2 regions of the Gordonia sp. QH-12 genome follow, and region 2 is predicted to be linked to the other one. Evidence: predicted binding sites of a transcription regulator. Region 2 holds the regulator's gene; the other holds the start of a gene.
The links. The regulator LexA, encoded in region 2, represses DNA repair genes until DNA is damaged. The targets are predictions, from matches to a motif close to CGAACANNTGTTCG.

Region 1: the regulator LexA is predicted to act here: its motif matches at 4,472-4,485, upstream of Y710_RS17965 (HNH endonuclease signature motif containing protein).

What each region holds. Positions count from the first base shown of each region.
Region 1 covers NZ_KQ969313.1:4,040-10,669, reverse strand. The annotation lists gene Y710_RS17975 (DUF499 domain-containing protein) at 1-1,367, opposite strand, end outside; gene Y710_RS17970 (DUF1156 domain-containing protein) at 1,585-4,356, opposite strand; gene Y710_RS17965 (HNH endonuclease signature motif containing protein) at 4,502-6,085, shown strand; partial or broken gene Y710_RS19200 (DUF3883 domain-containing protein) at 6,098-6,630, opposite strand, start outside.
Region 2 covers NZ_KQ969286.1:133,626-140,255, forward strand. The annotation lists gene Y710_RS06415 (1-phosphofructokinase family hexose kinase) at 60-1,007, opposite strand; gene Y710_RS06420 (DeoR/GlpR family DNA-binding transcription regulator) at 1,004-1,774, opposite strand; gene Y710_RS06425 (putative PEP-binding protein) at 1,914-3,632, shown strand; gene lexA (transcriptional repressor LexA) at 3,659-4,318, opposite strand; gene Y710_RS19055 (LysM peptidoglycan-binding domain-containing protein) at 4,502-5,122, shown strand; gene nrdR (transcriptional regulator NrdR) at 5,145-5,594, shown strand; gene hrpA (ATP-dependent RNA helicase HrpA) at 5,648-6,630, opposite strand, start outside.

The sequences.
Region 1 (6,630 bases), on a different contig from region 2:
TCGGCGGTCCGGCCGATCACGTTCTTCAGTGCGTGGAGCGCTTCGCGCCCGTACTCGCCGCCGACCTCCTCGTCGTTCACCTCGTCGCCGCCGTCTCCGTTGGACGACGCGGGGATCGAGATGACCACCTGAATGCCCTTGACCGCACGGGCGGCTTCGGTGAGGGCCTGGGCGAAGGTGAACTGGGTGTCGAAGTCGCCGGCCGGAAGCGGTTCCGGAGGGTTCACGAGCTGTCTGGCGTACGCCACCCATTCGTCGATCAGGATCACCGCGGGGGAGTACAGCGTGAAGAGCTCGCGGAGGTCGGCACCCGGGTTGGTCGAGGTGCGGTCGGCATGGGCGACGATGTCATAGGCTTCCTGCCCGCCCAGCTGCCAGGCCAGTTCGCCCCACATGGTGCGGATGTTCGGCCGGCCGTCGTCGGTGTTCTCCCGTGACGGGACCATCTGGTTGCCGACCAGGGCGACGCGTCCGACGCGTCCTCGCACCGCGTCGAGCGGTTTGGCGAGCGGAGCGACGTCGTCACCGAAGACGTGACTCTCCGCGCCCGATGCCAGATGCCAGAGCGCGAGCATCGAGTGCGTCTTGCCGCCGCCGAAGTTGGTCTGCAGGTTGATGACCGGTGACGCGTTCTCATCGCCGGTCAGTCGCGCGACGTTCCGGGTGATCAGATCGCGCAACCCCTCGGTGAGGTAAGTACGGCCGAAGAACTCGGCGGGGTCGGTGTACTCGGACTTGTGGCCGCCGCTGCGCATCGCGACGGTGTAAAGGTCGGCGGCGAACTCCGCGGCGTTGAACTGGTCGCTCTGGATGTCGGGATGGGGTGCCAGGACGTCCCGCCATGCCGGCAGATTGTCGGAGCCCACCTGCAGCGCGGGCACGTTGCGCGCGGCCCGTTCGGTGGCCTGCCGGGTGCCGATGGCGCGGACGTCGTCGCGCAGCTTCGCGACGTCGGCGGCCTCCTTCGGAGCGTCGATGGCGAGCAGGAATCGGTGACAGATGTCGAGGTCGAACTGCGCGTCGTCGTTCGTGAAGTTCTCGTGATGCGCGAGCCGGTTCCGGGCGTCGACCAGCGGCGTCGCCAGGGATACCTGCGCGCGGCTGAGCCGCTTGCCGATCGGGTCCCAGCCGCGCCGGAACTTGTACGGAATGTTGTCGGTGAACATCCGAAGGCTGTCCGACGGGTCGAGCGGGTTGTACTTCTTGTCGGGGTGCGCGCTGGGTGCCTTGACCGTGCGCAGCACGTCGATCCAACCGCTCGCCCCCGCCGGCAGATCGGGGCCGATCGTCTCGGTCAGGAAACGATCGACCGCCGGTCCGAGCAGCTCGAACGCCTGATGGATCCGATCCCGATTACTCGGCGCCACGGAGGGCTCCTTTCACTATTCACACAGATGTGTGTATTCGCGACGAAGGTTATCGCAGCGGTCGGACAATCAGGACGTCGAGGTCACGTCTCGCCGCCGGTGTGACGGATGCCCGCCTACGACAGCGGCCGGAGCCTCCCGCCCAGCACAGGGCTTGCACGGCGTGTCGGCCGCTCCGGGCGTGTCGCGTCACGTGACTCGCCGGCGAACGCGCCGATCACAGCAGCATCTCCTGGTGCACCGCACCGCGCGCACCGCGGGCGATGTCGCTCCACGCGGCGCCGAGGCCGTTGAAGCTGACCGCGAGGGCCGTCGATTTGCGATCCTCGGCGAGTTTGAAGAGCAGGCTCGCGAGTTCGCGGCACAGATCGGTGTCGACCGCCTCCGGCACCAGGCTCAGCAGTGTCGACGCCGCGGGGATGCCGTCCGAGTCGAGGACCCGCACCAGGTGCATCACCACCTCCCACTGGCTGATCGAGGAGTCGGTGGACGGGTCGTAGTCGGCAGGCATGTCCGTGGGCGCGATCAGCGCGACCCGGCCACCGCCCTTGGTGAGAATGCCCGAGCGCTCCATGCCGTCGAGCGAGATGCTGCGCGCGTTCGCGAGCGACTCGGCGTCGCCGAACTTGCCGCTGTCGAAGCCGTTCTGTCGGAACCAGGTCAGCGCGAAGCGGGTGGGTGCGTCGAAGTCGTTCTCCAATTCGCCGAGCACCTCGTCGAGGATCGCGTTGATGCGCTGCAGCGCGGTCCGGACCGTCATCTTCGACCCGTCGTCCTCCAGCACGGCGTTGTACTCGGAGAAGATCGCCATGCCCGGCCCGATCGCCGCCTGCGGCAGATCGACCGGCGCGATGGCGCCCTGCTGCAATTCGCGCAGGCTCGCCGGCAACTCGTTCCGCAGCCGCGCCAGGAACGCACGGCGGTCGACGCGGGGTGCATCCTCCGGGCGCGGTCGGAGAGCAAGAACGATGGAGGAGGCGAGGGCGTTGGTTCCCTGGCTCAGCATGCGGTTACCGAGCTCCGATCGCATCGGCCACGTCGCGGTGATCTGCCAGCCGGAGCGGATCATGCCCTCCAGCAAGGTCTCCCAGCCGGTCGACGCCTGGCCGTCCTTCGACGAATCCTGCTGTTTGAACGCGTAGTAGACGGTGATGGGGAAGTCCTCGTAAGCGTGCTCACGGGCGCGACGGAAGACCTCGCGGAATCCATCTTCGAAGAATTTGTGCGCGCCCTCCTTGCCGTTATGCCGGTAAGGGTTGGCCACGAGTTCCTCGGTCTTCGGCACAAGCATCGTCGAGAGGATCGACGGGTGAATGTCCTTGAGCGACCGACGAAGCCAGATATAGAAGAAGTCAGAGAGATCGGAGTAGCCGATGTTGTCGTAGTAGGGCGGGTCGGTGGAGATGAGAGCGTGCTGTGAGATATCGGCTGCAGACCGATGATAGGTATGAGTACCAGTACTTGCGGGCAGGCGATCTAAGGCCTTGGGAATGAACCGCAGAGTTGGCTCCCAGCCGCCGGCTGAATTCGATGCAAAGTTCGACTCCGCAAAGTCCCAGACCATCGGTATCGCTTGCCGTGCGAAGAGATGGCCGACCTGTTCCTTCCCCGCGTCCGGTCGCCATTGGCACAAGGCGTTCGAGTAGTTCGTGTACCGACTGACGGCGATGCCGAGGTAGGTTGAAATCGCGTCGGCATACGCGCTCGCCTGCGTCTGGCTGATGTGCTTACTGCCCTCAGGAAGATCGGCTGCGAGCGCGTCACGCAAGACCAACTCGCGGGCTTCTCCGACCAGATCGCTGAATGTCGTCAGCGCGGTGAGTTGGCGTGGCGTGAAGAGTGAGGCGAAGGTGTCGAGGCCGTATGGCGGCGTCCACACGTCCTTCGGATGGAATCCCAGTCGCTGGTTCGGTACGTCGAGCGGTGGCTCCACCTCAGCGGCCCGGCGATGTACGTCCGACGGCGGTAGATAGATTCGACGGCGAGTGCCTTCGGCGACCGTGGCTATGAGATCTGCGCCCATTCGCCTTTCGGTTCCCTGAGCTTTGATGTAGTCGGTGCTGACGGCGGTACCGCAGCGGATACAGACGCCGCCACGTTTGCCAGACATCGTCCCGTCTGTCTCCTTCGTCGGCGCCTGAGCCGGATCGTGACCGATCTCGTACAGCACGGCCTTGCCTTCGATCACGGGGACGACGTACGCCTCCTTGCCCTTCTTCTTGCCGAGCCACCACGACCTGACGAGGGGCATCGCTATCCGGCACTCGGGATTCGGGCACGTCACCGTACGCGCCCAAATCCACGCGATCACCGTCGCCTCGGTACCGTCGGGCAGGGTCGCCTTCGGATACAGATGGCCGATGCGCTTCTGGGCTTCGTCGCGCATCCACTGTCCGTAGCGGCGGACGTCTTCGGCGAGACCTGTGGCGCGGGGCCAGTCCTGGATGGTCTCGTCGGCGGCTCCGGGCCACACGGGCGGCTGTCCGGCGAACTTCGGCGGAATCTCGATCAGCGCCTTGTTGATGAGCACGGCGACGGGGTTCAGGTCTGACGCGTGAGCTTCGAGTCCGAGTCGTTGCGCTTCAAGGGGAATGGTTCCGCCGCCGGCGAACGGATCGAGGATCGGTGGGGGATTGCCGTCGGTCGACTCCATGATCTTGCGATGAGCTTCGGCGAGCAGTTGCTCGTCGTTCGAGTTCTCCCACACCACGAGTCGCTCGATCAACTCGAAGAGTCGCTTTCGCTCCGCGATCTGCTCCGCCTCGGTGGGGTACAGGTCTGGGCGCGACGCGGGGTCGTCCACCAGTTGAGAGAACAGCACAGCGCGTGCCGCGGCCAGTGGCCGGCGCGCCCACCACAGATGCAGTGTCGACGGATGTCCGTGGCGGATCGACTTCTCGCGAGCGGACTCCTCATTGATCTTCTGCAGCGGGATGCTGACCTCGATCAACTTTCGTCGCTGAACATTACTGTGTGCATCGCTGGACACGGGTACCCCTTGGTGAAGCGCATGGCGGACGAGAACGTTTCAACATAGCGCACACGACAGTGTGTATTGCAATCGGTGCGACTCGGCTGAGAATGTCGGACCTCTCGAGTATCATCGAACGTAAGTTCGACAATCGGGGGTGGAGATGAAAGTGCAGGTGAGAGAGCGTAAGGCTTCGTCTGTGACGGTGGCCGACGACGCGATCGTCATCCGGATCGAACGTCCGGACGTCCAGAACTCGCCCACCGTTGCATCCGAGGCGTCTGGGTCACGAAGCGATCGAGCGGCACTGCTCGGGTTCGCGGCGCGCGCGGACTGCTACCAGGGGCTGGTGCTGTGGCATCGATACGAGGCGCTGTACTCGCTGCTCATGGCGAAGCAATCCGAGTTGGAGTCCGATCCGTCGGCGGACGCCTACACCCGGCTCTACGACCCACTGTGCCAAGTCGCGGCGTCGTATGCGGTCGCCGCGGGTGTGCAGCACTACACGGCAGAGCGGTTCGTCGAATCCGCCGTGGCCTGCATGGAGCGGATCCCGGCCCTCGGACGGATGTTGCGCGACGGACTGATCAACTCGGCGAGTTTCCGGCGCGCGGTGGAGCAGACGGCCCTCGTCGACGATGCGGACGTCCTGGCCTTCATCGACGCGGAAGCGGCCGCGAGACTGCGCGAAGTGGGCGGTCTTTCGGCGGCGCGCGTGGAGACGATGCTCGGGGCGATCGTCGCCGAGCACGATCCCGACGCGGTGACCTTGACCCGGGAGGAGGTGCGGGCAGCCAAGCGCGTGCAGGTGAACCCGCTGACCGACACCGCCTCGGAACTCATCGTCACCGCGTCGGCCGAGGACGTGGCGATCGCCAAGGATGTACTCGATGCGGTGATCGCCGGCGTCTGCCCCAACGACCCACGCTCCAAGGGCGCCCGGCGCAGTGATGCGGCGATGGCGCGCATCAACGGCACGGACTTCGTATGCGAGTGCGGTCGAGAGGACTGCACTGCTCGACTCGCGCCGGCCGACATCGCGTCGCGGTGCGCGCGGATCGTCCTGCACGTGGTGGTTCGCAAAGAAGTGCTCGAGGGGACGTCGCAGACTGCGGCGCATCTGGACGGCCACGGACCGATCTCGGCGACACACATTCGTGAGATGGCGTCACGGCCCGACGCTGTGCGTCGCGAGCTGAACCTCGACGAGGTCATCGCGCAGGCGAGTCGGCCCGACAGCGGATACCGTCCGTCCGCGGCGCTGGATACTGCCGTCCGCGGGCTGTTCGGCACCTGCTCGTGGCCGGGTTGCGCCCGGCCCGCGTGGAAGTGCGACCTCGACCACGTATGCGAGTACGACCACGCGGATCCGTCGGCGGGCGGCGTCACCTGCATCTGCAATCTCAATGCGAAATGCCGATTCCATCACGGGTTGAAGACCCACGCGAACGGGTGGGTCGACGATCAGATCGTGGACGCCGCCGGCGTCGTCTGGACCGAAGTCACCTCACCGGAGGGGATCACCGTCCGGCAGCAGGCACTGAACATGTGGCTCCTTCCCGAACTGGGCCACCTTCAGTGCGGACACGGCTCTCCGACACGCCGAGAAGCACGACACGCCGGTGACGAACCCGAACGCTCGCTGACACGGTTGCAGGCCAAGCACCGGTACCGCATGCAGAAGCGAGCGGCGAACCGCCGGGCTCGCGAAGCCATCGCCCACGACGCCGGCGCCCCGCCGTTCTGACACCGCGAGCCGTCAATGCGGCGGGAGTGCCTTCTTCCAGGCCTTGTGCCAGTTGAGTTCGACTCCGCTCACGTCGGTGTTAGCGAGGTCGACGTCGCGGAAGTAGTCGGTGAGGTAGCGGACCTCGTCGTGATCGGGGCCGTCGGGGCTCACCGAGACCATCGCGAGCCGGTGGTTCTCACCGGTGTTCTTGCCCTGGAGCACCTGGTTGTAGGAGACGAAGAAGGTGTCGGCGCCGGCGATCCGGCCCTTGACCTCGATGTACACCGATGGTGCACGACCGCCGTCCGCAGCCGGAGCCGGAACGGAGAGGACGTCGTATCCGGGGTTGTTGTGCGGCATCTCCTCGGGCATGCGGGCCAGGGCGCACTCGGCACGCAGCACCGCGTCGACGGCCCGCCGGTCGGTGGCCGTGGTGTCGGCGGCGTGTCGGCCCACCGACTCGCCGAGCATCCCGGCGGGGACCACGAGAACCGCGGTCTCCAGCCTCGGCGGGCGTGCGGTGAGGACACGCTCGTCGGCGAGCTCGCGCAGGCGGCGCCCGA
Region 2 (6,630 bases):
TGGGGGTCGGGGATTCGGGGACTCGGAGATTCTGGGTGTCGGGGTTCTTCGCGGACGGATCAGGACAGCCGGGAGACGGACACACCCGCTTCGTCGAGCAGATCCGGAGTGGGCGGCGTGGTGCCCGGCAGTGCTGCGGCCGCCGAGCCGTGAGCGACGGCACTGCGCAGGAGCCCGGCCTCGTCGGCACCGCGCAGGTGCGCGATCAGATAACCGGCGAGTGAGGCGTCGCCCGCGCCGACGGTGCTGCGGACCGCGACAGCCGGCGCGGTGGCGAACCATATGCCGTCCGGGGTGGTCAGGAGAGCGCCGGCCGCGCCCAGCGTGGTCAGCACCGTCCCGCCGGTCCGGTCGGCGAGTGTTCGGGAGGCGGCCGCTGCGACGCTGGGATCACCCTGCGCCGCAGACCTCTCCATGCCGGCCGGATCGTCGCCGGTGAGTTCGGCGAGCTCATCGGAGTTCGGCTTCAGCAGTGCCGGACGGGCGGCGGCCACCGCGGCCAGGGGTGCGCCGGACGTGTCGACGGCCACCCGACAGTGCAGCGACGCCGTCGCGGCGAGTACCTGCGCGTACCAGTCGTCGGGGAGGCCGGGCGGCAGCGAGCCGCACAGAGCGAGCCAGTCCGCTCCCTCGGCACGGGCCATGATCGTGGTGCGCAGCGCGGCCGCGGCCTCGGCGGAGACGGCCGTTCCGGCGTCGTTGATCTTGGTGGTGGTGCCGTCCGGTTCGGCGACGGTCAGGTTGGTCCGGACCGTCCCGTCCGCCGACACCGCCTGGTGCGGAAGGGCCACGGCGCGCAGGCTGTCGATGAACGGGTCGTCGGCGCGGGCGGGCAGGACGGCCAGTGTGGGAAGGCCGGCGGCCCGCACCACCCGTGCGACGTTGATTCCCTTGCCGCCCGGTTGGTCGACGACGCGGGCCGCACGGTGCACCTCGCCCCTCCGGAGCGGTCCGGCGAGCTCGATCGTACGGTCGGTGCTCGGATTGGCGGTGACGGTGACGATCATGCGATCACCACCTCGATCTCGTGGGCGCGCAGTTCGTCGGCGAAGGCCGAGTCGATCCCGGCGTCGGTCACGAGGACATCGACGTCCTCCAGGGTTCCGAAGCTCATCAGTTCCTCCCGGTTGATCTTGGACGAGTCGGCGAGGACCACCGTCGTCGTGCAGGCCGCGATCATGGCGCGTTTGGTGGCGGCCTCGTCGGCGTCGGGTGTCGACAGACCGTGCTCGAGCGACAGACCGTTGGTGCCGAGGAAGCCGACCGACGCACGGATGCGCGAGAGTCGCTCGATCGCGTCGGCGCCGACGGAGGCACCGGTCTTGGGCCGGAGTCTGCCGCCGGTCAGCAGCACCCCGGAGCCGGGCAACTCCGCCACCACCTCGGCGATCTGCACGCTGTTGGTGACGCAGGTCAAGCGGGCGTCGACGGGGATGGATAGAGCCAACTGCAGAGTGGTGGTCCCGGCGTCGATCACGATGGAACCGCCGTCGGCGGGCAGGAATGCCAGCGCAGCGGCACCGATGGCGCTCTTCTCGCCTCGGTGGGTCTCCTCCCGAACCACCAGATCAGGTTCGTCGACCACTGCGGCGACGTCGAGGCGTACGGCTCCGCCGTGGACGCGCACCAGATGGCCGCTGCGAGCGAGAATAGCCAGGTCGCGGCGCACGGTCTCGCCGGTCACGGAGAAGCGCGCGGCGAGATCGGCTACGGAGACGCGGCCGCGCAGGCGGACCTCGTTCGCGATCGCCGACTGGCGTTCCTCCGCGTACATCTGCTCTCCCGACTGTCCGATCTCATGCAACGATGGGGATCGTGCAAAGATGTGGATCTGTGTTGATTTGGTTGGTTACGCATCTTTGTTTACATGGGTACGTGTTGACACGTCAAGGACTTTCTGTAATCTTTCTCACATGACCGAGGTGACTTCTCCCGTGCCTGCCGAGAACCCGTTCCGCGCCGACGTCATCGTCTCCGGTACTCCGGTGGTCGGTGGCCTCGCGTACGGACCGATCATCAGACCCGCACCGCGACCCGGCTTCGACGCCATCGACGACTCTCCCGTTCCGGAGGAGCTCCGCGACGCAGAGATGGAGCGTTTCACCGCCGCCGCCGGAGTGGTGGCCGACCGGCTGGCCGACCGGGCCTCCCACAGCACCGGCGTCGCGGCCGAGGTCCTGACTGCCACGGCCGGTCTCGCGCGCGATCGCGGGTGGGCGACGGCCGCGGGCAAGTCGATTGCGCAGGGCGTTCGAGCGCCGCTCGCCGCGATCGCGGCCACCGAGCAGTTCGTGGAGATGTTCACCAAGCTCGGCGGCCTCATGGCTGAACGGGTCACCGATCTGTTGGACGTCCGAGACCGCGTCGTCGCCGAACTCCTCGGGCTCTCGGAGCCGGGCATCCCCGTGCCGGACGTACCGTCGATTCTGCTCGCCGACGACCTCGCGCCCGCCGACACCGCGGGTCTGGACCCGGCACGCGTCATCGGGCTGGGCATGCGGCTCGGCGGCCCCAGCAGCCACACGGCGATCATTGCTCGCCAACTCGGTATTCCGTGCGTGGTCGCCGCCGCTGAACTCGATGAGATCCCCTCCGGAGCCATGGGCTACGTGGACGGGGACGCGGGAACGGTGGGGGCCGCCCCGGACGCCGGACTCATCTCGGACGCCGTGACGGCCGCGGCGACGCGGGCGGCCGAGACGGCGGCCTGGCGCGGGCCGGGCCGCACGGCGGACGGGCACGCGGTCGCGATCCTGGCCAACGTGGCCGACGGCGTGTCCGCTCGGTCGGCGGCGCAGGCGCCGGTGGAGGGCGTCGGACTGTTCCGAACCGAACTGGCCTTCCTGGACCGCGCGGCCGAGCCCACCGTCGCCCAGCAGGTAGAGCTCTACCGGGAGGTGATCGACGCCTTTCCCGGGCGCAAGGTGGTGATCCGCACCCTCGACGCGGGCTCGGACAAGCCACTGAAGTTCGTCGCCCACTCCGACGAGCCGAATCCGGCGATGGGAGTCCGCGGCAACCGCATCGTGCAGACGTATCCGGACATCCGCAACAACCAGCTCGATGCGCTGGCGGAGGCGGCGCGCGACGACGGCCGTGCGACGCCGTGGGTGATGGCACCGATGATCGCCACGGTCGACGAGGCGCGCGAATTCGCCGCGCGGGTTCGGGAACGCGGTCTGGTGCCGGGGGTGATGATCGAGGTGCCGTCGGCGGCGATCCTCGCCGACGCGATCCTCGCCGAAGTGGACTTCGTCTCGATCGGCACCAACGACCTGACCCAGTACACGATGGCGGCGGACCGGATGTCGCCGGAGCTGGCGGCGCTCACCGACCCGTGGCAGCCGGCGGTACTCGCGCTGATACAGCGGGTCGGGGACGCCGGTCGGGACCAGGGCAAGCCCGTGGGCGTATGCGGCGAGGCGGCTGCCGATCCGTTGCTGGCATGTGTGCTGGTCGGGATGGGTGTGACGTCGTTGTCGTCCGCGCCTGCGGCGTCGGCCGCGGTGGGACTGAAGCTGGGTACCGTCACCATGGATCAGTGCCGCGATGCGGCGTCCGCCGCGATCGCCGCGACGAGTCCGTCACAGGCGCGCGAGGCGGTTCGCGCGGTTCTGGCCGGCGAGGTGTGATGTCCCGCTGAGGCCGGCCGGGCGCCTCAGATACGGCGCATCACCGTGACGACCTTGCCGAGGATGGCGGCGTCGTCGCCGGGGATGGGCTCGAAATGCTCGTTGTGCGGCATGAGCCAGACGTGACCGTCGGTGCGCTTGAAGGTCTTCACGGTGGCTTCGCCGTCGATCATCGCGGCGACGATGTCACCGTTCTCCGCCACGTTCTGCTGGCGCACGACCACCCAGTCGCCGTCGCAGATCGCCGCGTCGATCATCGATTCGCCGACCACGCGAAGCATGAACAGGGAACCGTCGCCGACCAGTTCGCGCGGCATCGGGAAGACCTCCTCCACGGCCTGTTCGGCGAGAATCGGTCCGCCGGCGGCGATCCGGCCGAGCACCGGAACGAAGGTCGGCGTGGGGAGTGACTCTCCGTCGGCCTCGGCACCGCCCGAGGGCGGTGTCCGCTGATCGTCCCGAACGTTCACCGCACGCGGACGGTGCGGATCGCGCTTGAGAAGGCCGCGGCGCTCGAGCGTGCGGAGCTGATGGGCCACCGACGACGTGGAGGTGAGTCCGACGGCCTCGCCGATCTCACGGATGCTCGGCGGGTAGCCGCGCTCGCGGACCGACTGACGGATGACCTCGAGCACCTCGCGCTGACGCTGGGTCAATGAGGCCTCGAGCGTCGCGGTGGAGAGCATCGGATCGGGCGTGTCGGTCACGGTCGGGCCTTTCGTCAGCTGTGTTCGATCGATGGTCCAAAGGCTAGTTGAGTAGGTCACAAAACTCAAACAATTGTTCGACGCGTGTCGGCGTTTGTCGGACCCCTCGTGTTAACTATCGAACAAGAGTTCTTCGAACACGCGATCGATTGGAGACGAGTCATGAGCACGAGGACGGCACCCGCCCCGACCGGACGCGCCACCGCTGTGCGCTCCACCGCTGCGCACTCCACCGCTGCGCACTCCACTGCTGCGCACTCCACTGCTGTGCACTCCACTGCTGTGCACTCCACTGCGTCGGCGATGACCTGCGACATCCCGGTGGTCCGTGGCTCGCTGGTCCGTGATCGGGGAGTACGCGGAGCGGGGCGAGGCGACTCGAGCGGAACGTGCTTCCCGACCGGCCGCCCCGAGCGGCGTCGCCCGGTCGCGGACCGGCGAGTGATGTTCGATGCGCCGCCGGCCGGCCGGACCGCGCTGTCGCCCGCGGTGTACCGCAGGCGCCGGTGGGCCGGGGCCGCGGTGGTCGGCGGCACCCTCGCCGGCATGGTGTGGCTGCTCGCCCTCGTCGGAGCGGGCTACCAGGATGCGGCGACGCCGGAGTCGCCGGCGGCGACGCACGTGGTGTACGTCCGGTCGGGGGAGTCGCTCACCGCGCTCGCTGAGCGGATCGCTCCGGAGTTGCCGTCCGCGGGCGTCATCGCCCAGCTGCGCGACCTGAACGGCCTCGAGACATCGGGACTGCATGTCGGACAAGCGCTTATCGCCCCGCAGTACGGCTGAGGCGGGCGGGTATTGTCATGGCATGCGCTGCCCGTTCTGCAAGAACGACGACACCCGTGTCGTCGACTCCCGAGTCGCCGACGACGGCCAGGTGATCCGTCGCCGCAGGTCGTGCAATGAATGCGGGCGGCGGTTCAGCACGGTCGAGACGGCTGTGCTGTCCGTGGTGAAGCGCAACGGCATCTCCGAGCCCTTCAGTCGCGAGAAGGTGATGCAGGGCGTGCGCCGCGCCTGCCAGGGCCGTCAGGTGGACGAGGACGCACTGGCGAAGCTTGCGGTGCAGGTGGAGGACACCGTGCGCTCGTCGGGTTCGGCCGAGATACCGAGCAATGAGGTCGGTCTCGCGATCCTCGGTCCGCTGCGCGACCTCGACGAGGTGGCCTATCTGCGGTTCGCCTCGGTCTACCGGTCGTTCGAGTCGGCCGACGACTTCCAGCGCGAGATCGATTCGCTGCGCCGCGACCGTCACTGACACTCACGGCACCGGCGCCACCGGTCCGAGCAGTCAGCCACCGCCCCGAGCAGTCAGCTGAACTTGTCGATCGCCTTGATTATCCGCTGCTCGGAGACTGGACCGTTGGTGCCGAGCTGCTGAGCGAACAGGCTCACGCGGAGTTCCTCCAGGCGCCACTGCACCAACTCGTTCAGCGCCTCGTGGCGTGCGGCCGGAAGCTGGGCGAGGCGCCTATTCCAGACCGCCACCACCCTGTCGATGGCGCCCATCGCCTCGTTGTCCCGGCCGGCGGCGGTGTTGAGGGACTCGAGGCGCAGCCGCGCGGCGGTCAGATAGCGCGGCAGCGAGCGCAGATGCTCCAATGCCGTCGCGCCGACGAAGCCGTCGAAGATCAGATCGTTGACCTGATCGGAGACGTCGTCGGCGGCGAGAGTCCCGGACCGGGCGTCGACGGCCCGGCGCACCGGGGAGTATTCGGCGAGCGCCGCGACGGCGGCGTCGAAGTACTCGGGTGCGCGCGACCGGATCACCGGCCCCAGCCGCGCCGAGAGCGCGCCGAAGTCACCGGGACTGCGCAGGGCGGCCAACTCCGGCTCCCGTGCCAGGGTGTCGGTGACCGCCCGTGCCGTGCAGTCGGCCAGCAACGCGTCCACGTCCGGATACGGGCTCTGGCTCAGCGCGAGCTTGGCCGGCGGCGGCAGAGTCGACGCCAGCTTGCGGCTGGGCGGCGCGATCGCGAGTCGCAGGAGTTCTCCGGCGGCGGCGGCGATGCCGGCGTCGCGCTCGGTGGAGGTGGCGGCCTTCGCGATGCGTACGCCCTGTCCCGGCACGGTCGCGAGCGTGGGATAGCGGGTGATCGTCTGTCCCGCAACGGTCGCCGTCTCGGAGTCGGCGAGGGTGCCCAGACCGTCGGCGGTCCATTCGCGGTGCAGGGGCGCACGGCGGTCGCGGTCGGCGTCGGCAGACAGGTCGGTGCGAAGCGCGGCGAGCCGGTCGCCGCGCGCGATGATCGCGCCGTCTGTGCCGGTGACTGCGAAGTGCATCCGCAGATGCG